Regions from separate parts of the Pseudomonas sp. E141 genome, predicted to be linked through region 3. Evidence: predicted binding sites of a transcription regulator. Region 3 holds the regulator's gene; each other region holds the start of a gene.

Region 1 (5,214 bases), 2.8 Mb from region 3:
GGCCCTTTGGGGTCGAAGTAGCGTTGCAGGCGATCAGGCGACAGGCCGCGGCCGATGGCCAGGCTGTCGTATTCGCCAGTCTTGCAGTTGTTGAGCATCGTTCCGGACAAATCGGTGGCGACGATTTGCACGCCCATTTTCAGCTGGCCGATATTGGTCCGCTCGAACTCATCGATGGACATCGACAGCGAATAGGGTTCCTGTCCCGACGAACAGGCCGCCGACCAGATCCGCAAGCGTTGCCCCGGACTGGCCTTGATGGCCGCCGGCAGCACCCTGTTCTTCAACACCTCGAACGGATAGGTGTCGCGAAACCACAGGGTTTCGTTGGTGGTCATGGCATCCACCACCATCTCGCGCAACCCACTGCGCGGCTGGGTCTGGATGCGCTGGACCAGTTCGCCCAACGATTTCAGGCCCTGTTGCTCCATCAACTTATTGAGACGGCTCGACACCAGGTATTGCTTGTTTTCACCAAGCAAAATGCCACAGGCTTTTTCCAGGAAGACCCGGAACTGTTCGAAATCCAAATTACCCGTAGACAAAATACCGCCTCTTTCATCGTATTGACTTGCCGGGCGCACAACGCGCCCAACCTTTATTCTGCAGCCTTGATGCGCTCGACTACCCGGGAAGCCAGGTCATCGGGCCGGAACTTGGCCAGGAAATCATCGGCCCCCACCTTCTTGACCATCGCCTGGTTGAAAACACCGGACAACGAGGTGTGCAAGACAATATGCAGCTTTTGCATGCGCGGGTCGTTGCGGATTTCCGACGTCAGGGTGTACCCGTCCATCTCCGGCATTTCAATGTCGGAGATCATCATCAGAAACTCCTCTTCCGGTTTCTTGCCCTCTTCCACCAGCTTGCGCAGGTAATCCAGGGCCTGGCGTCCGTCGTTCAACGCTACCACTTCGACACCGACCGTTTGTAGACAACGGGTCACCTGCTTACGTGCCACCGAAGAATCATCAACCGTCAGCACCCGCAGCGAAATCGCCTTGTGCTGGGTTTCGGCGTCGACCACCCCCACGGAAATCGTTTCCGGGGTCGGCGCCACTTCGGCGAGGATTTTCTCCACGTCGATGATTTCAACCAACTGGTTATCGACCCGGGTCACCGCCGTGAGGTAGTGATCGCGACCGGTACCCTTGGGCGGCGGATGGATCTCCTCCCAGTTCATGTTGACGATGCGCTCCACCGAGCGCACCAGGAAGCCCTGGGTCTTGGTGTTGTACTCGGTGATGATCACGAACGGATTGCTCTGATCCAGAAGCCGGCCCGAACCGGTCGCCATCGCCAGATCGAGAATCGGGATGGTCGCTCCGCGGATATTGGCCACACCGCACACGACGGGGCTGGACTTGGGCATCAGGGTCAGCTTCGGGCACTGGAGCACCTCGCGAACCTTGAATACGTTGATCCCGTACATCTGTTGGCCGTCGAGACGGAACAACAACAGCTCCAGGCGATTCTGACCGACCAGCTGAGTGCGCTGGTTCACCGAATCCATTACTCCCGCCATGCCCTGACTCCTACCTAACGCTAATGTGTCCGACGCGCATTCATCACTAAACGGCACGGGGCTTGCTATTGAACCGGCATGAACGCACAAACGACATTTTTTCGACGCCTGACCACTCACTGCCGCCACTGGCTCGGTGCACTGTTGGCTGCCTGCCTGCTCGCTTTGGGCGGCCCTGCCTTTGGTGCTGTTCCGGTTACCTTGCCTGATCTCCTTATCGGCGTCACTCAGGGCTTTCTTGAATTCACCGTAGAAGACTACCTGGCAACCAGTCAAACCGAAGGTCGCTACGAAATCGAAGTCAACCAGCTCGACCCGCGCCTGCGCATGCCCATGTGTGACAAGGAATTGACTGCGTCTCTGGAGAGCCCGGCCAGACCACTGGGCCGGGTCACGGTGAAGCTGCGGTGCGACAGCGCCGCGCCCTGGACGGTGTTCGTGCCCGCTCAAGTGCGCCTGTTTCGCGAAATCGTCACCACCACCCGTCCGCTCAAGCGGGCCGGGATCGTCGAGCCTCAGGACGTGACACTGCGTGAACGGGATGTCAGCCAGATCAACCAGGGATTCCTGACCTCCGTCGATCAGGCCATCGGTCAGAAACTTGTCCGACCAATGGTCGCCGACCAGGTCATTACCCTGGTCCACCTGGAACAAGCCGAAGTGGTGCGCAAGGGCGATCAGGTGGTCATCACCGCCCGCAGCGGGACCCTGGCCGTGCGGATGCCGGGCGAGGCTTTGTCCAACGGCGGCATGCGAGAACAGATTCGGGTAAAAAACCTTAATTCCCAACGCGTTATCAAGGCGCAGGTAATGGCCCCAGGCCATGTGGAAGTGGCTATGTAGCGATCGGGTGGAAATGGGTAGAGAGCTGGCGCTTGCCCACGGTGTTCCCTAGACTGTGCCTTACGCAAAGGCAAGCGCAGACCTGCGCACGTTCATTGAATAAATGAGCCTAAAGTTTTTTTGGGGATGGCCGAAAACATGGCAAGCGTCCAAATACCCAGAGGTTTTTTACCATGGTCATCGATTTCAATCGTTTAAACAGCTCTTCACCGCTAACAGGCACTACGCGCCCTAACGCCAGCAAGGAAACCGTCGAAACCGACAAATCCGCGCCGGCCGAACAAGCCGCCACTGTCAGCAACGGGGAGTCGGTACACCTCAGCAATGAGGCTCAGCAGTTGCAGAAGGTCACTGACAAGCTGCGCGATCAACCTGTCGTCGACAACGCCCGCGTGGCCGAGTTGAAAGCAGCAATCGCCGATGGCAGCTATAAAGTCGACAGCAACCGTGTAGCCAGCAAACTGCTCAACTTCGAAGCCCAGCGCTAGGCCAACGCCTGCGCCAGGCTTTTGGACGCTTAAGACCTAAGGCCAGCCATGCACGACACTAATTTGTTGCAACTGATCACCGACGACTTTGCCCCGGCGCAACAATTGCTGGAGCTATTGCAGGCCGAGTCCCTGGCATTGCACGGTCGCGACATGCCGTCGCTGGAGAATATCCTGGCGCAGAAACAGGCATTGATCATTCTGCTCGATCAGCATGGCCGCAAGCGCAGCGAGATCCTCGCCAGCCTCAACCTGCCCGCCAATCGCGATGGCCTTGAGCAGCTGGCCAGCCAGTCGTCGGTGGGCGATCAACTGTTGTCCCAAAGTGAAGTGCTCAACGACCTGCTCGCTCAATGCCAGGCCGCCAACACTCGCAACGGACAGTCGATCCAGGTTCAGCAAGCCGCCACCGCCAACCAGTTGCGCATTCTCAACGGCGGTGAAATCCCGACGCTCTATGACGCTCGCGGTTCGACCGCCAAGATGGTCAAGCACCGCCCGCTCAGCCAGGCATGAAACGAACAGTGCCGGCGCTCTATCAACGCGCGACACATGCTGGCAAAATGCTGGCTACTCGTCGTATTTTGCCTGGAGATTGACCCACCGTGTTCAATGCCTCAAACGCGGATGATGCTCCGCAGCCGCCCAAGGTCCTCGCCACGCCCCTGGAAATTTCCGGCAACCTGCGGATGCTGCAAGATAGCCATGACCCGCTGATCATCACCTTCCACGAACGCAGCCAGCGCTTCCAGAGCTATCTGGTCGATGTCGACCGGGAGCGTAACGTCCTCGCCCTGGACGAAATGATCCCCCGGGACGGTGAACGCTTCCTGTTGGCGGGCGAGCCGTTTCGTGTCGAGGGTTTCCATGATGGCGTGCGCATCGCGTGGGAAAGCAACGGCCCTTTGACCATCGATGAGTCCAGCGACGGCCGCTGCTATCGCGGCGCCTTGCCTGATGAAGTGGTTTACCACCAACGCCGCAACGCCTTCCGCGCCGCCCTCAAGCTGGCGCAACTGGTAAGCGTCGAACTGGGCGGTGACAAACTCAAGTCACCGGTTGACGGCAAGCTGCTGGATATTTCCGCCACAGGCTGCAAGTTGCGCTTCGAAGGTGACATTACCGCACGCCTGCAATTGGGCCAGGTCTACGAGCGCTTTATCGCGGCATTGCCCTTCGGCAACATGACCGCACCGGTCGAACTGCGCTATCTGCATTTCGAAGAAAGGATCAACACCACCTTCGCCGGCGTACGTTTCCACAACATCAGCGGCCTGGTGCAACGGCAGGTTGAGCGTTTCGTGTATCAGCTACAGCGCGAAGCCCGTCGTTTCGACAAAGACGACCTCTGATTTTCGACACGTAAAAAAACGGGCAGTCCCTTGCGGTGACTGCCCGTTTTTTTATGACTGGCTCAAGGCCTGGCCTGAGTGAAATCGGGGCTCGACGGCTCGTCGCTGGCCTCTTCGGCGGCAACTTCCTCCATGACGGGTTCTTCGTCGGCCGGTTCTTCCGTCGGCACAGGATCGACGTGCATCTGCTCCTGCACCACTTGTTCGTCCACACGGGGATCCAGGCACGCCACCAGAGGCGAACTGGACATGCTGTCCGGCATTGCCACGTGATGCAGCGGTGCGTCGTCGACCTGATGCAGGTTGGTCACCGCCTTCGGCCGGATTCGCCACACCAGCACCAGGGCGAAGAAGGCAAAAAAGGCATAGAGCATCTGGCTGCCGAACATCTTCATCAGCACCCCCGCTACCAGCGGCCCGATACTGGCGCCAACCCCATAGGTCACCAGCAGCATGGCCGTCAGGGATACCCTTCGATCAGCTTCGACGTGGTCGTTGGAAAACGCCACCGCCAACGGATACAGGCAGAACTGCACCAGCGAACAGAAGAATCCCGCGACGAACAGCACCTCCAACGGCACCGTGGGCAATATCGCCAACGGCAGCGCACAGACTGTCAGCACCAGCGCAAAGCAGCGGATCAGCAGCGCCCGGTCATATCTATCGGAGAGCCAGCCCAGGGGCCACTGAACCAGCAATCCGGCAAAGATGCAGCTACCCATGAACAGACCAACCTGCTCGGTCGACAGCCCCTGCTGAGAAGCGTACAGCGGCGCCAAGCCATAGAACGAACCGACGATCAGCCCCGAGCCCAGCACCGTACTCAATGACTGCGGCACTCGCTTGATGAAAAAGCGCGGCTCCATGGGCGCCGGGTGCAGCGCCGCAGGGTGAATCCGCCGGGTGAGTGTCACCGGCACCAGGCACAAGGCGAAGCACAGCGCCACCAGCATCAGCAACTCAAGCCCCAAGGCCGGGTGCATGACCAGAATCAACTGACCCAGCA
Region 2 (5,214 bases), 2.9 Mb from region 3:
CGCGCTGTCGGTGTACAACAGCGGCACCTACTGCAACAGCCGCATGCTGCTGGGCATGGCCGAACAGGGCGATGCGCCCAAGGCCCTGGCCAAGATCGACAAGCGTGGCGTGCCGGTGCGTTCGATCCTGGCTTCTGCTGCGGTCACGCTGGTGGCGGTGCTGCTTAACTACCTGATCCCGCAGCATGCGCTGGAGTTGTTGATGTCGCTGGTGGTCGCGACCCTGGTGATCAACTGGGCGATGATCAGCTATTCGCACTTCAAGTTCCGTCAGCACATGAACCAGACCCGCCAGAAACCGCTGTTCAAGGCGCTGTGGTATCCGTACGGCAACTATGTCTGCCTGGCGTTCGTGGTGTTCATTCTTGGGGTGATGTTGCTGATTCCCGGCATCCAGATATCGGTCTACGCGATTCCGGTATGGGTGGTGTTCATGTGGGTGTGCTACCTGATCAAGAACAAGCGCAGTGCCCGGCAGGACATGGCTGTGGCCGCTGCTGCCAAGTAAGCATCCTTGAAATACAACAAACCCGGCACTTGGCCGGGTTTGTTGTATTCAGACTCATGCTGATCCCTGTGGAAGCGAGCCTGCTCGCGATGGCGCCAGCACATTCAGCATTGATGCAAGCTGACCCACCGTCATGGCGAGCAGGCTCGCTCCCACAAGGGTTGGTCGCTGTCTTGGGGATTCGCGGTATTCTGTGGGTCCTGATACCGGACCTCTTTTTCCATGCTGGCAATTTCCAACACTGTGCACATCCCGGACGCCGAGATCGAACTGACGGCCATCCGCGCCCAAGGCGCCGGCGGGCAGAACGTCAATAAGGTGTCCAGCGCCGTGCACTTGCGCTTCGACATTGCGGCCTCGTCCTTGCCCGATTTCTACAAGGAGCGGTTGCTGGCGCTGCGCGACAGTCGCATCACCAGCGACGGCGTGTTGATCATCAAGGCCCAGCAATACCGCACCCAGGAACAGAACCGGGCCGATGCCCTGGAACGCCTGACCGAGCTGATCCTCAACGCCACCAAGGTCGAAAAGAAGCGCCGTCCGACCAAACCGACCCTGGGCTCGAAGAAACGTCGCCTGGAATCCAAGACCAAGCGCGGTTCGATCAAAGCCGGGCGCGGCAAGGTGGACTTCTAGTTTTTCTCCCGCTCCTGGCGATGCTTCGGCGCCTGGCGGTACAGATAGAGACTCAGCAACAACCCGCCCAAGGCCGCCAGCGCGGCGAACAAAAAGATCGAAGCAAAACCGAAACCTGCGGCAATCGCACCGGCCAACGGCCCGGTAATCCCCAGGGACAAGTCAATAAACAACGAGTAGGCGCCCACCGCCGCGCCACGGCTGGAGGCGGGTACCAGGTTGACCGCTTCCACCCCCAGCGCCGGGAACACCAGGGAAAAACCGAAGCCGCTCAATGCCGCGCCGGCCAAGGCCCAGTGCGCATCAGGCGCCAGCCAGAGCAACAACAAACCCAGGGTTTCCACCGACAGGCAGGCAATCGCCACCCGGAAGCCGCCCAGGCGGTTGATCAAATTACCGAACAGCAAGCGCGCGCCGATGAAGCTGGCGCCGAACAGGCTCAGGCACAGCACAGCGTTGTCCCACTGCTGCGTGGCGTAATACAGGGTGATGAACGTGGCGATGGTGCCAAAACCGATGGAGCCCAGGGCCAGGCCGCAGCCATGGGGCAGGACGCGTCCGAGAACATGCATGAAAGGCAGCCGTTCGCCAGTGACAATGGGCGCCGCCGTTTTCGGCCAGGCCAGCGCCAGCCCCAGCAACGCCAGCAAAATAATGCTGACGCCCATGCTCCACAGCCCCAGGGATTTCACCAGCCACACCCCCAACGGCGCGCCAATCGCCAGCGCGCCGTAGCTGGCGATACCGTTCCAGGAAATCACCTTGGCGGTGTTCGCCGCGCCGACCCGGCCGATGCCCCAGCCAATCGATCCCGAGCCTACCAGGCTTTCGGCGCTGCCCAGCACCAGGCGGCCAATCAGCAGGCTGATCAGGCTCAGCGTCGGTAGGTTTGACGTCCAGGCAGACGCCAGCATGAACACACCGCTCAGCCCGCAACCGGCGAGGCCGAACATGACCGCGCGCTTGCTCCCCAGGTTGTCGATGATCCGTCCGGCATAAGGACGACTGAGGAGGGTGGCCAGGTACTGGACGCTGATTACCAACCCGGCGATCACCGCGCCAAAACCCAGTTCGCCGTGGACGAACCCGGGCAACACGGCGAGGGGAATGCCGATATTCAGGTAGCCAATGAAGGTGAACAGAACGATGGAAACGACTTGCAGCGTGACCGCCAAGGGGCGCTGGGTATCTGGCATGGGTAAAGAGTCCACGGAGCAGCAGGATAGATAGGCTGCTTATGATAGCGGTGCCTGCGACCGTGAAGCGTGGAAAAGTAAAACTATTTGCCGGTTGGCGCTGGGTTGCCGTCTTGTCCGGCCACCAGGTGGGTGGTGACCAATGCAGCGATGGCGTTTTCTTCAGTTTCGAAACGTGCCAGCAGGGCAGCTTGTTTCTCCGGGGAAAGGCGCGTCCAGATATCGACCATCTTTTCGGCGGTGCCGATCAGGACGCTGGCTTGGGCTTCGCTGAAGGTAGGGTCATCGGTCATGGGGGCTCAGGATTCAGGCAGTGTGGAAAGCGCATCTTAGCGCTTTCCACACGGTCTGGTCGTGCGGGTGAATCAGTCTTCGCTGTCGGCCTGGCGGCGTTCAGTGGCTTCTTTGGGCTCGGGTTGCTGGGCGTCTGGTTGCCCTCCGGCTTGTAGCGGGGTCGTCTGCTCAGTTTCGTGCAGGCTAGGGAAGGGGAGATTAGGAATCTCGTGCATATCGCGCTCCTCGCAAAGTCTGTTGGTAGATCTGGTAGATCCGCGCTTTTACAAAGCTTGGGCAGGATACAGCAGAAGAAATGACAAAAAGACTTTTAAGTTCCGTTGCGGCGACAAAAGGGCTTGTCTGGACAGGACATGTCCAATCATCAAACACCTGCTACCGGTCGTCGCGAAGGCTCAAGAATACGCCCCGCGGGTCGATGGCTTGTACATATCCCGCATTCGGTTGCGACACTGCAAACCACGAACATGGAGGTCGGGACGTGTCGTCCGTGAGCTTGGCTCTTTCTTCTTTTCAAGAGATTTCCCTCCATGTTTCTACAAAAATCCCTGAGAGCGCAGATTCTCGCCTTGCTCAGTGGCAGCCTGCTGGCGATGTTGCTGATTGCCCTGGCGTCTTTCCATTTCCTCTCCAACGGCGTCCAGAACTATCGCAACCTAATCGATGGCCCGTTGCGTGCGTCGCAGTTGATCGATGAGGCCAACCTGCAATTCAAGGTGCAGGTCCAGGAATGGAAGAACGTTCTACTGCGCGGCAAGCAGCCGGCAGACCTGGCTAAATACTGGAAGCAGTTCGAAGATCGCCAGCATGATGTCCAGGGCATTCTTGGCCAGTTGATCGCCCTTGAAGGGGTTGCGACACCCATCAAGACTCGGATCGAGGGTCTGCGAGACGAACACCGTCAATTGGGTGCGGCCTACCAGAAGGGCCGTGATGCGTTTGAGACGGCGGGCGGCGATGCGGCGGCGGGTGATGCGGCGGTCAAAGGTGTGGACCGCGCGGCCAGCGAGCAAATGAGTGCGCTGGTGGTGGAGTTGCGCAAGCTTGCCAGCGAACAATCGGCGCAGATCAGTGCCGGTGCCGATCGCACGATTATGCTGGGCACTGTGATCATGCTGGTTTCCGGCCTGCTGATCGGGCTGTTCAGCCTGTGGCTGGTCAATCGCAACCTGGTGCAGCCGATCCGCAACCTGATCGAATACGTGACCCAACTGAGTCGCGGCCGTTTCGCCGAGCGGGTAGTCAGCAACCGGCAGGACGAATTGGGTGACCTGGCGCTGGCCGCCAATACCCTGCGCGACTTTCTCGCCGAAACCTTCTCGCGTCTGCAGCGCAGTGCCACGGAACTGGACAGTGCCAGCGGCGAGCTTAATGCCATCGCCAGCCTGATGAGCCAAGGCACCAGCGAGCAATTCGAACGCACCGACCAGGTGGCGACGGCGATGAACGAAATGTCCGCCACCGCCCAGGAAGTCGCTCGCCATGCCGCCGACGCGGCACAGGCCGCCGATGACGCCGATCACTCGGCGCAGCAGGGCGAGAAGGTCATGCAAGGGACCATTCATACCATCACCCGCATGCGCGGTGAAATCGCCAACACGGCCACGGTCATCCGCCAGTTGGAAACCGATAGCGGGCGCATTGGCAAGGTGCTGGAAGTCATCCGCGGTATCGCCGAGCAGACCAATCTGTTGGCCCTCAACGCTGCCATCGAAGCGGCGCGGGCTGGCGAGGCTGGACGCGGTTTCGCGGTGGTTGCCGATGAGGTGCGCAGTCTGGCCCAGCGCACCGCCTCGTCCATCATCGAGATCAACCAGATTATCCAGACCGTGCAAACCGGTGCGGTGGACGCAGCCCAGGCCATCGAGAGCGGTCAGTCGCGCAGTGAAGAGAGCGTGGAGCAGGTGACTCAGGCCGGTGTGATGCTCGAACGCATTACCCAGGCCGTGGAAGCGATTCGCGACATGAATCGTCAGATCGCCACTGCCGCAGAAGAGCAGACCTCGGTGGCTGAAGACATCTCGCGCAACCTGACCGAAATCACCTGCATCGCCAGCACTAACCTGGACAATGTGCAGCGCACCGAAGCCGCGAGTCGGAACCTGCACGGTTTGTCGGGGCAGTTGAATGAAGTGACGGCGCGGTTGAGTGCCTGATCACTGTGAGAGTCAGTTGTTCGAAGACGTAAAAAAAGCCGCGCAACCTTAAGGTTGCGCGGCTTTTTTGTTGTTCAATCAAGTGTCCTGTTTGTTGGACAGAACTTTGCCGGTAGTGGCGTCGAAGTCAACATCAAACTCTTTGCCATCGGCGGTTTTCAGTTCAACTTCATATTCGTAACCGTTGAAGTGGTTGTCCAGGTCGGTGTCGGTGATGGTTGCGCCTGGGTGCAACTTCAGGGCTGCTTGGTTCATCTCTTCCAGCGGCTTGATTTTTTCGTTCTTGACCAACTCAGGAATCTGGTCGACTCGAACATCAGCCTGGGCCAGGCCAGCGGTGAGGGTCAGGGCTGCGGCGGTGAACAGGGCAGTCAAAGTTTTCATGTGTTCTTTCCTTGCTGTGATTAAGGGGTGTGTCGTTTAA
Region 3 (5,214 bases):
GTGCGGCGTAACGCTTGAGCATGCTTGGCACATCGAGAATCAACGCGATGCGACCGTCGCCGGTGATGGTGGCGCCGGACATGCCCGGGGTGCCCTGGAGCATCTTGCCTAGCGGCTTGATGACCACTTCTTCCTGGCCCACCAACTGATCGACGACGAAGCCGATCCGCTGGGTGCCCACCGAAAGGATCACCACATGGCCTTCACCCTGCTCGACATGAGCGGCGGAGCTGACCAGCCAGCGCTTGAGGTAGAACAGCGGCAGTGCCTTGTCCCGCACGATCACCACTTCCTGGCCGTCCACCACGTTGGTGCGCGACAGGTCGAGGTGGAAGATTTCGTTGACATTGACCAGCGGGAAGGCGAATGCCTGGTTGCCCAGCATCACCATCAGGGTCGGCATGATCGCCAGGGTCAGCGGGACCTTGATGACGATTTTCGAGCCCTGGCCCTTGGTCGAGTAGATGTTGATCGAACCGTTGAGCTGGGAAATCTTGGTTTTCACCACATCCATGCCCACGCCACGGCCCGACACGTCGGAAATCTCGGTCTTGGTCGAGAACCCCGGGGCGAAGATCAGGTTGTAGCACTCGGTGTCGCTCAGGCGGTCGGCGGCATCCTTGTCCATCACACCGCGCTTCACCGCGATGGAGCGCAGTACGTTCGGGTCCATGCCTTTGCCGTCGTCGGAGATCGACAGCAGGATGTGGTCGCCTTCCTGCTCGGCGGCCAATACCACCTTGCCGCTGCGGGGCTTGCCTGACTCTTCGCGCTCTTGCGGCGACTCGATACCGTGGTCGACCGCGTTGCGCACCAAGTGGACCAGTGGATCGGCCAGAGCCTCGACCAGGTTCTTGTCCAGGTCGGTCTCTTCGCCCACTAGTTCCAGGTTGATTTCTTTCTTGAGCTGGCGTGCCAGGTCGCGAACCAGGCGCGGGAAGCGCCCGAAGACTTTCTTGATCGGCTGCATCCGGGTCTTCATGACCGCCGTCTGCAAGTCAGCCGTGACCACGTCCAGGTTCGACACGGCCTTGGCCATGGCTTCGTCCTGGCTGTTGAGGCCCAGGCGCACCAGGCGGTTACGCACCAGCACCAGTTCGCCGACCATGTTCATGATCTCGTCCAGGCGAGCGGTGTCGACCCGTACAGTGGTCTCGGCTTCGCTGGCCGGCTTTTCCGCCGGCGCGGCCGCCGGTGCGCGGGCTGGCGCCGGGGCAGCGGCAGCAGGCTTGGGTGTCTCAGCCTTCGGTTCCGGTGCCTTGGCGGCGGGTTTGGCCGCGGCCTTCTCCGCTGGCGCAGCCGCTGTGGCAGTGGCGGCAGGCGCAGTGGCTGTTGAGGCGGTGCCGACTTCGCTGAACTTGCCCTTGCCGTGCAGTTCGTCGAGCAGTGATTCGAATTCGTGATCGCTGATCAGGTCGCTGCCCGCTGCTGCGGCGGCAGGCTTGGCTGGGGTCGGCGCGGAGGCGATAGCCGAATCCAGTGCGTCCACGGCGAAGTTACCCTTGCCGTGCAACTGATCGAGCAAAGCCTCGAACTCATCGTCGGTGATATCGGAGTTGTCGCCCGCCGCTTTCGGGGCGGCCGGGGCACTCGGGGGGGCGACGGCATCCACGGCGAACTGGCCCTTGCCGTGAAGCTGATCGAGCAGCGACTCGAACTCGGCGTCGGTGATTTCATCGCTGGCGGCGGCATCGGCGGCCGGCGCAGCCGGGGCAGCAGGCGCTGCCGGAGCCTGGGCTTGAGCCTTGACGGCGTTCAGCGAGTCCAGCAGTTGTTCGAATTCGTTATCGGTGATGTCGCCTGATTCCTCGGCGACCGGTTCCTCAACCACTGGCGCGGCTACCGGTGCAGCTTCGTCAGCCGACTGCGGCTCGGCCAGGCGCGACAGCGCGGCGAGCAGCTCAGGCGTAGCAGCGGTGATCGGCGAGCGCTCGCGCACTTCACTGAACATGCTGTTGACCGCATCCAGCGCTTCGAGCACCACGTCCATCAATTCCGAGTCAACGCGACGCTCACCCTTGCGCAGGATGTCGAACACGTTTTCGGCAATGTGACAGCACTCCACCAGCTCATTGAGCTGGAGGAAGCCGGCGCCTCCTTTTACAGTGTGGAAACCGCGAAAAATTGCATTGAGCAGATCCGCATCATCAGGTCGGCTTTCCAGCTCGACCAGCTGTTCGGACAGTTGCTCTAGAATCTCGCCGGCCTCAACCAGGAAATCCTGAAGGATCTCTTCATCGGCGCCGAAGCTCATTAATGGGTGCTCCTAGAGGTCTAAAACCTAAAATCCAAGGCTGGACAGCAAATCGTCCACATCGTCCTGACCGGACACAACGTCTTCTCTTTTATCGGCATGAATTTGCGGACCTTCACCCTGAGAGAGATGTTTTTGTGGATCTTTTTCAGCGAGCATCGCTTCACGGTCGTGTTCGATGCCTGCAAAGCGGTCTACCTGGCTGGCCATCAACACCAGTTTGAGCAGGTTGCTTTCCACTTCGGTGACCAGTTGGGTCACCCGCTTGATCACCTGGCCGGTCAGGTCTTGATAGTCCTGAGCCAGCAGAATGTCGTTGAGGTTGCTCGCCACGGCGCGGTTCTCGGCGCTACTGCGCGTCAGGAAACCGTCGACCCGACGGGCCAGCTCGCGAAACTCTTCAGCCCCGACTTCGCGCCGCATGAAGCGACCCCAGTCGGTGCTCAAGGCCTGGGCTTCATCGCTCAGGCCATTGACCAGCGGCGTTGCGTTCTCCACCAGGTCCATGGTGCGGTTGGCCGCGGCCTCGGTCAGCTTGACCACATAACCCAGACGCTCGGTCGCGTCGGTGATCTGCGAGACCTCCTCGGCCTGCGGCATGTTCGGATCGATCTGAAAATTGACAATCGCGCTGTGCAGTTCACGCGTGAGCTTGCCCACTTCCTGATACAGACCGCGGTCACGGGTCTGGTTGAGCTCATGGATCATTTGAACCGCATCGCCAAAGCGGCCTTTCTCAAGGCTGTCGACCAGTTCGCGGGCATGTTTTTTCAGGGTCGATTCGAAATCACCCATTGAAGATTCGTTATCCATAGCTCCCCCGTGGCGCCGTTAACCGATGCGTTCGAAGATTTTTTCGATCTTCTCTTTCAACGCCTGGGCCGTGAAGGGTTTGACCACGTAGCCGTTCACACCGGCCTGGGCCGCTTCGATGATCTGCTCGCGCTTGGCTTCGGCAGTGACCATCAGCACCGGAAGGTGCTTGAGTTTTTCGTCGGCGCGCACGTGGCGCAGCAAGTCGATACCGGTCATGCCGGGCATGTTCCAGTCAGTCACCAGAAAGTCGATGCTTCCGCTGTTGAGAACCGGAATGGCAGTGGTGCCATCGTCGGCCTCGACCGTGTTGGTGAACCCAAGGTCACGCAACAGGTTTTTTATGATCCGCCGCATCGTTGAGAAGTCATCAACGATGAGGATTTTCATGTTCTTGTCCAATTCGACCTCCAAGCAGTCTTAAACGCGCCCAGCACCTGAACGCGCCATTTCAATCAATCCGGCACAACACTCGACAACGGTCTGGAGGACAACAGAGAAAGACTGGCTCAGCACATGCCAGGCCAGCCTCGTTCGCAGTGTCCCCACACTGCTGTCAGCGCGCTCGCCACTCCCCCAAACGCCCCCGCAAACGGGCCGCGCACTGGCTGTGTAACTGGCTGACCCGCGATTCGCTGACACCCAGGACCTCACCGATTTCCTTGAGGTTCAGCTCTTCGTCGTAGTACAGCGCCAAGACCAGTCGCTCACGCTCCGGCAAATTGGCAATCGCATCCGCCAGCGCGCTCTGGAAACGCTCATCTTCCAGGTCACGCGATGGCTCCATGTGAGCACTCGCGCCGTCCTCGTGCAGCCCTTCGTGTTCGCCGTCCTGCAGCAGGTCGTCGAAACTGAACAGGCGACTGCCCAAGGTATCGTTCAAAATCCCGTAATAATCATCGAGACTCAATTGGAGTTCGGCCGCAACCTCGTGATCTTTAGCGTCACGCCCGGTTTTAGCTTCAATGGCGCGAATGGCGTCACTGACCATGCGGGTATTGCGATGCACCGAACGCGGCGCCCAATCACCCTTACGGACTTCATCGAGCATCGCCCCGCGAATGCGAATACCGGCATAGGTCTCGAAACTGGCGCCCTTGCTCGCGTCGTATTTGTTCGACACTTCGAGCAGGCCGATCATGCCCGCCTGGATCAGGTCTTCAACCTGGACACTGGCCGGCAACCGCGCCAGCAAGTGATAGGCGATACGCTTGACCAGAGGCGCGTATCGCTCAATCAATTCGTACTGGGCGTCCCGTGCCGATTTCTTGTAGAGATGGTTGTAACCGCTGGCTGTCATAACACGGGCCCTGCTGTTTGTTGCACGAGACGCTCGACGAAAAACTCCAGATGCCCGCGAGGGTTGGCTGGCAGTGGCCAGGTATCAACCTTCTGGGCAATAGCCTTGAACGCCAGTGCGCATTTGGAACGGGGAAAGGCTTCATAAACCGCACGTTGCTTCTGGACGGCCTTGCGTACGCTTTCGTCGTAGGGCACAGCGCCGACGTATTGTAGGGCGACGTCCAGGAAACGATCCGTGACCTTTGTCAACTTGGCGAACAGGTTGCGACCTTCCTGCGGGCTCTGGGCCATGTTGGCCAGGACGCGGAAGCGGTTCATGCCGTAGTCACGGTTCAATAACTTGATCAGGGCATAGGCGTCGGTGATGGACGTCGGTTCGTCGCAGACCACCAGCAAGACTTCCTGGGCAGCGCGTACGAAACTGACGACCGAATCACCGATACCGGCAGCGGTGTCGATCACCAGCACATCGAGGTTGTCACCGATGTCGCTGAAGGCCTGGATCAGGCCGGCGTGTTGAGCCGGGGTCAGGTGAACCATGCTCTGGGTGCCCGAGGCAGCCGGCACGATGCGAATCCCGCCCGGCCCTTGCAGCAGCACGTCGCGCAGTTCGCAGCGGCCCTCTATCACGTCCGCCAGCGTGCGCTTGGGCGTGAGCCCCAGCAGCACGTCGACGTTCGCCAGGCCCAGGTCGGCGTCCAGCAGCATGACCCGTCGGCCAAGCTCTGCCAGAGCCAGGGACAAGTTCACTGACACGTTAGTCTTGCCGACGCCACCTTTGCCGCCGGTCACCGCGATCACCTGTACGGGATGCATGCTGCCCATGTTCGTTCTTTACCTTGTCT
Region 4 (5,214 bases), 1.3 Mb from region 3:
CCGTTGGCATGCGCTGAACGACGGTTTCATCCGTGCAGTGGTCGATCCGCAACAGAACGCCCTGGCCTTTGCGCTGGCCACCTCGCGTCACGGCCAGGCCGAGCCGATCGAATGGCTGCGGATCGAACGGGTTCGTCATGCCCTCAAGGTTGGTCCGGCGGGCCTGAACAACAGCGAGCGACTGGCGCTGCTGAGCGACCCGGTGGCCCTGTCCCGCCTGCATGAGCAGGTCTGGAGCGAGGGGCATACCGAATGGCTGGCGGCGTGGCGTGCATCGGTCAAGGCCGATCCTCACGCACCGCTACTACCGCTTCAGCCCATGAGCGCACAGCCTCAACTGGCCTGATACGCAAAAAGCCCCGCTTCTGAAAGGAAGCGGGGCTTTTTGTTGGGGGCTGTTTGAGTATGTGAGTACTGCCCGTGGTGCGGTCAGGGTTGTGTATTGACCTTATCCAGCACTCGACTCGCCAACAAGCCACTCAACTCGATCAGTTGCTGAATGCCAAGGGCGATATGGCGCCGTGAGCCTTTCAGGTCGAATGCCAGGTCGCTGACCATTGCATCGGCTGAAGCCAGGGTTTCGCTGAGGTTGGCGAGCAGGCTTTCGGTGTCGATGCCATCCACTACCTTGAAGAGCTGGCCCGGTGGCTGTTCGTCTTCGGGGCTGGTCTGTTTGGGGTTCAGGTAGAAGTCGAGCGCGCGATCGGTGGCTTCCTGGATTTTCCTGGGGTCGGTTTCTGGTGCTGGTGGGTTGGGTGTGACCTTGTACATGGTTGACGCTCCTAGGGTAGTGGAGCCGCCAGCTATCGCTGCTAAACGAGAAGGGTGGCAGCTGTACGCGGGTTAGCAGACCGGGACCCTAGAACCCGGCAGACCCGTAGGTCTCCCACGCACAACCGCCATGACATAAATGTACAGGCACTGAAACCTGCTCACGCATGTGGGAGCGTACGTCTAGGATTGTCCAGGCTGCTAAACCCGATCGCTGAACTGACAGCGACCTGCAAACGTTAGGCCCCAGGCCCCAGGCGCACAAGCCGGCGGATTCTGGCGTAGTTGTAGGCAATGGTGCAAGGCTCCGTAGCCTTGGGATGACGGATTGTGGGGCGCAGTATTTTTGTAGGTATATCCGTTATTTAGGTAACGGATATTCACACAACCCTAACACCACACCGGGTCAAACCCTGAACCGCCCCACCAACGTCTGCAAATGAACCCCCAACCGCGCCAATTCAGCGCTCGAAGCGGCCGTCTCTTCACTGGACGACGCAGTTTGCTCCGACACATCGCGCACATTCAGCACGCTGCGGTTGATCTCCTCGGCCACGGCACTCTGCTGCTCGGCCGCAGCGGCGATCTGCTGGTTCATCGACTGAATGGCCGAGACCGTGCGGGTGATGTTTTCCAGGGATCCACCGGCGCGGCGGGTCAGTTCGACGCTGTTGTCAGTCAGGGTGCGGCTGTTGTCCATGATGGTCGCGACCTGCTCGGTGCCCGACTGCAGGCCGACGATCAGTTCTTCGATTTCTTCAGTGGACTTCTGAGTGCGCTGGGCCAGGCTGCGGACCTCGTCAGCCACCACCGCAAAACCACGTCCGGCTTCGCCCGCACGGGCCGCTTCGATGGCCGCGTTGAGGGCCAGCAGGTTGGTTTGCTGGGCTACGGACTTGATCACGTCCAGTACGCTGCCGATCTTGTCGCTTTCGCGCTTGAGGTCGCCCATGGCTGTGGTGGAGTTACCCACTTCGAGGGCCAGGCGTTCGATCTGGGCGATGGCTTCGCCGACCACTTTTTCACCCTCGCGTGCCTGCTGGTCAGCCGCGACGGCCGCTTCGGAAGCTTCCTCGGCATTGCGCGCCACTTCTTGCACTGTGGCGGTCATTTCGTGCATGGCGGTGGCGACCTGGTCGGTTTCCACTTTCTGGCTGTTGACCCCGGCGCTGGTCTGTTCGGTCACGGCCGAGAGTTGTTCGGCGGCGCTGGCGATTTGCGTCACGCCGTCGCTGATGCCGCCGATCAATTGCCGCAGGCCCACGGTCATGCTCTGCATGGCGCGCTGCAATTGGCCCAGTTCGTCGCGGCGCTCGGAGGTGAGGTTGTGGGTCAGGTCGCCCGCGGCAATGCGCTCGGCGACTTTGAGGGTCTGGTCCAGCGGGCCGACGATCTGCCGGGTGATGACCAATGCTGCGATCACGCCGAACAACATGGCCAGCACGGCAGCCGATACCAGGACGGTCTTGGCCTGGGCGGCGTCCTGGTCGCGCACGGCGGTCTGGGACACGGTCAGGCTTTTGCTGGACTCAAGCAATACTTCGCCTTGCTCGGTCATGCGCTTGAGCGCCGCGGCGGTATCAAGCTGGGAATCGCGAAACTGACTGACCGCCGCACGGTAGGCGTTGATCGAATCGCTGGCTTGCTGCAGGTTGGCGGAGTGCTCCTCAGGCAACTGCGCCGGTAGGCGTGCGAGAAGTTTGAGGGCATCGGTAATGGCGTCAAGGGCCGGTTGCTGGGCTTCGTTCTTACCGCTGTAGGTGTAGCCGCGAACCTGATAACGCGCTTGCTGGATCGCCTTGCTCAGGGATACCACGCTGTTGAACTGGGCGACGTTCTCGCTTTGCAGCGTGGCTTTTTCAACCTCGGCGACGCGGGCCACGGCGTTGTCGGCGCTGGCGCCGAGTTTGCTGCGGGCATCTTCGCGGCTGACGGTGGCGCTGGCCATCTCGGCGAAGGCGCTTTTGTACTCGGCCACAGCGGCCAGTTGTTTGTCGATCAGTGCCACGTCGGCCGGCTGCTCGATCATCTGGCGGGCTGCGGTCAGGCCGGTCTCGAGTTTGGCAAGCAGATCGTTGACTTCCTGCGGACCGTTTTCACCCCGCGTGGTGTAGTAGTCCAGGCGTGCCAGGCGCAGGTCCTTGCTCAACTCGTTCAGGCTGGAAATGTAGCCCAGCTTGTCGCCACGGCTGATGACATTGCCCAAGCCGCTCCAGCCGGTGAAAGCGATCATCAAGGTTAGAAATAGCACCAGACCGAAGCCGAAGCCGAGTTTGCGATTGACGCTTACGTTTCCCAGACTCTGGGTAAGCATTCGGAACATGCTGATTTCTCCCTTGCTGCACTGAATTGGTTTTATGGGAGCTGTATCGGCGGGGCGGGAGGGATCTGTAGAAATGAACTGAGGATCCTGGTGCTCGCCACAAAAAACGGGCAAGCGACAGGGGTTCAGAACAGCCGTGCGAGCAGCGCGGTAACGGCGGTTTCGACGCGCAGGATGCGTTCGCCCAGTTGTACCGGTTGCAGTCCGGCCTTGGCCAGCAGGTCAATTTCGTAAGGAATCCAGCCGCCTTCGGGGCCGATGGCCAGGGTCACGGGTTCGTCCAGCGCGCGAGGGCAGGGGGGGTAGTTCCCCGGATGACCGACCAGACCGCGGGTGCCATCCACCATGGCCGGCAGGCGGTCTTCAACGAAGGGCTTGAAGCGCTTTTCGATGATGATCTCTGGCAGCACGCTGTCACGCGCCTGCTCCAGGCCAAGGATCAGTTGTTCGCGAATGGCCTCGGGCTCCAGGAATGGAGTCTGCCAGAAGCTCTTTTCCACGCGGTAACTGTTGACCAGTACCACGCGCGGCACGCCCATGCTGGCGATGGTCTGGAACACTCGTCGGAGCATCTTCGGTCGAGGCAGGGCCAGCACCAGTGTCAGCGGCAGCTTGGCCGGCGCAGGTTGGTCGAGTGTCACTTGCAGTTCGGCTTCATGGGCTTCCAGGCGCAGCACCTGGGCCGTGCCCATCAACCCGCCGATGCGCCCGACCCGCAGACTGTCGCCGACGGCGCTGCGGTGCACTTGCTGCATGTGGGTCAAGCGGCGATCGCTCAGCACGACGCGGTCAGGCCCGATGAAGTCGGCCTCTTCAAGCAGCAGCAGGTTCACGCTTGGGTCGCTGGCGGCTGGTCGTTATGGTCGTCGACCGGCTGATCGTCTACTTCTTCCCGGCGCTTGCGCACCAGACCGCCGAACAGGATGCCGATCTCGAACAGCAGCCACATCGGCACGGCCAGCAGGGTCTGGGAGAAGATGTCCGGCGGGGTCAGGATCATGCCGACCACGAAGCAGCCGATGATCACGTACGGACGGATTTTCTTCAGGTACGCAACGTCGACCACGCCGATCCACACCAACAGCACCACGGCTACCGGGATTTCGAACGCCACGCCGAAGGCGAAGAACAGCGTCATGACGAAATCCAGGTAGCTGGTGATGTCGGTCATCATTTCCACGCCCGCGGGAGTGGCGGCGGCAAAGAACTTGAAGATCAACGGGAATACGAAGAAGTAGGCGAAGGCCATGCCGGTATAGAACAGCAGAATGCTGGACACCAGCAGCGGCACGGCAACGCGTTTTTCATGCTTGTACAGGCCTGGCGCGATGAAGCCCCAGATCTGGTGCAGGATCACCGGGATCGCCAGGAACAACGAGACCATCATCGTCAGCTTGAGCGGCGTCAGGAACGGTGACGACACGTCGGTGGCGATCATCGTCGCGCCTTCCGGCAGGTACTGGCGCAGCGGTGTGGAAACGAAGGTGTAGATCTGTTGGGTGAAGGCAAACAGCCCGGCGAAGATGACGAAAATCGCCGCCACGCAACGCAACAGGCGGGTGCGCAACTCGGTGAGGTGCGATACCAGCGGCATCGGCTGGTCGTTTTCAGGAATATCGCTCATGGGGCTCGCGGCGGCAAAGTAGGGTCGTTAGGAACGGCTGGTGCCGCCACTGTCGGGGCGGGCTCCACGGGGTTCGCGGGCGCGGCTGCTACAGGCGGCGTGTCATCCACCGGCGCCTGGGGGGCAATCGTCGGCTCGACCGCTGGCTGAACCGGTGTCGGCTCCTGCTGGGTCGGGGTGAAGATTTTCCGCGCTTCCTGCTCCAGAGACAGAATGTGTTCGTTGTGCAGTTGCCGACGAATGTCGTCGGCCCCGATTTCACGTTCAACTTCCTGTTTGATCGCATTGAAGCTGCGCTTGAGCCGCCCGATCCATAGACCTGCGGTGCGCGCAGCGCCCGGCAGCCGCTCGGGGCCCAGTACCAGCAGGGCGACGAGGCCGACGAGCAGCAGTTCAGTGAAGCTGATCCCAAACATTAGTCAGTGCTCACGAGTCTTTGCGGGCCGGCTCTTCGACTTTCTGTGCCTGCACATCGATGGTGTGCGGGGCATTCACA

Evidence for each region. Region 3 encodes FliA, which starts transcription of late flagellar genes. Its sites were predicted from a motif close to CTAAAGTTTNNNNNNNNNNNGCCGNTAA; they were not measured.
Region 1: flgM (flagellar biosynthesis anti-sigma factor FlgM) is a predicted target of FliA. The motif match lies at 2,478-2,505, and genes of this name have one in related genera.
Region 2: GKKCFE_RS19450 (methyl-accepting chemotaxis protein) is a predicted target of FliA. The motif match lies at 3,029-3,056, and genes of this name have one in related genera.
Region 4: GKKCFE_RS00475 (methyl-accepting chemotaxis protein) is a predicted target of FliA. The motif match lies at 3,138-3,165, and genes of this name have one in related genera.

Annotation. Positions count from the first base shown of each region.
Region 1 is NZ_CP084024.1:4,229,304-4,234,517, forward strand. It holds gene cheR (protein-glutamate O-methyltransferase CheR) at 1-545, opposite strand, end outside; gene GKKCFE_RS18935 (chemotaxis protein CheV) at 599-1,525, opposite strand; gene flgA (flagellar basal body P-ring formation chaperone FlgA) at 1,604-2,368, shown strand; gene flgM (flagellar biosynthesis anti-sigma factor FlgM) at 2,542-2,856, shown strand; gene GKKCFE_RS18950 (flagella synthesis protein FlgN) at 2,905-3,372, shown strand; gene GKKCFE_RS18955 (flagellar brake protein) at 3,462-4,208, shown strand; gene GKKCFE_RS18960 (MFS transporter) at 4,271-5,214, opposite strand, start outside.
Region 2 is NZ_CP084024.1:4,344,737-4,349,950, reverse strand. It holds gene GKKCFE_RS19475 (amino acid permease) at 1-508, shown strand, start outside; gene arfB (alternative ribosome rescue aminoacyl-tRNA hydrolase ArfB) at 731-1,144, shown strand; gene GKKCFE_RS19465 (MFS transporter) at 1,141-2,340, opposite strand; gene GKKCFE_RS19460 (hypothetical protein) at 2,424-2,633, opposite strand; gene GKKCFE_RS19455 (hypothetical protein) at 2,706-2,849, opposite strand; gene GKKCFE_RS19450 (methyl-accepting chemotaxis protein) at 3,165-4,790, shown strand; gene GKKCFE_RS19445 (PepSY domain-containing protein) at 4,869-5,174, opposite strand.
Region 3 is NZ_CP084024.1:1,395,687-1,400,900, reverse strand. It holds gene GKKCFE_RS06370 (chemotaxis protein CheA) at 1-2,254, opposite strand, end outside; gene GKKCFE_RS06365 (protein phosphatase CheZ) at 2,282-3,067, opposite strand; gene GKKCFE_RS06360 (chemotaxis response regulator CheY) at 3,086-3,457, opposite strand; gene fliA (RNA polymerase sigma factor FliA) at 3,624-4,367, opposite strand; gene fleN (flagellar synthesis regulator FleN) at 4,364-5,194, opposite strand.
Region 4 is NZ_CP084024.1:108,460-113,673, forward strand. It holds gene mdoH (glucans biosynthesis glucosyltransferase MdoH) at 1-346, shown strand, start outside; gene GKKCFE_RS00470 (DUF6124 family protein) at 430-771, opposite strand; gene GKKCFE_RS00475 (methyl-accepting chemotaxis protein) at 1,178-3,085, opposite strand; gene GKKCFE_RS00480 (16S rRNA (uracil(1498)-N(3))-methyltransferase) at 3,220-3,927, opposite strand; gene tatC (twin-arginine translocase subunit TatC) at 3,924-4,718, opposite strand; gene tatB (Sec-independent protein translocase protein TatB) at 4,715-5,134, opposite strand; gene GKKCFE_RS00495 (twin-arginine translocase TatA/TatE family subunit) at 5,145-5,214, opposite strand, start outside.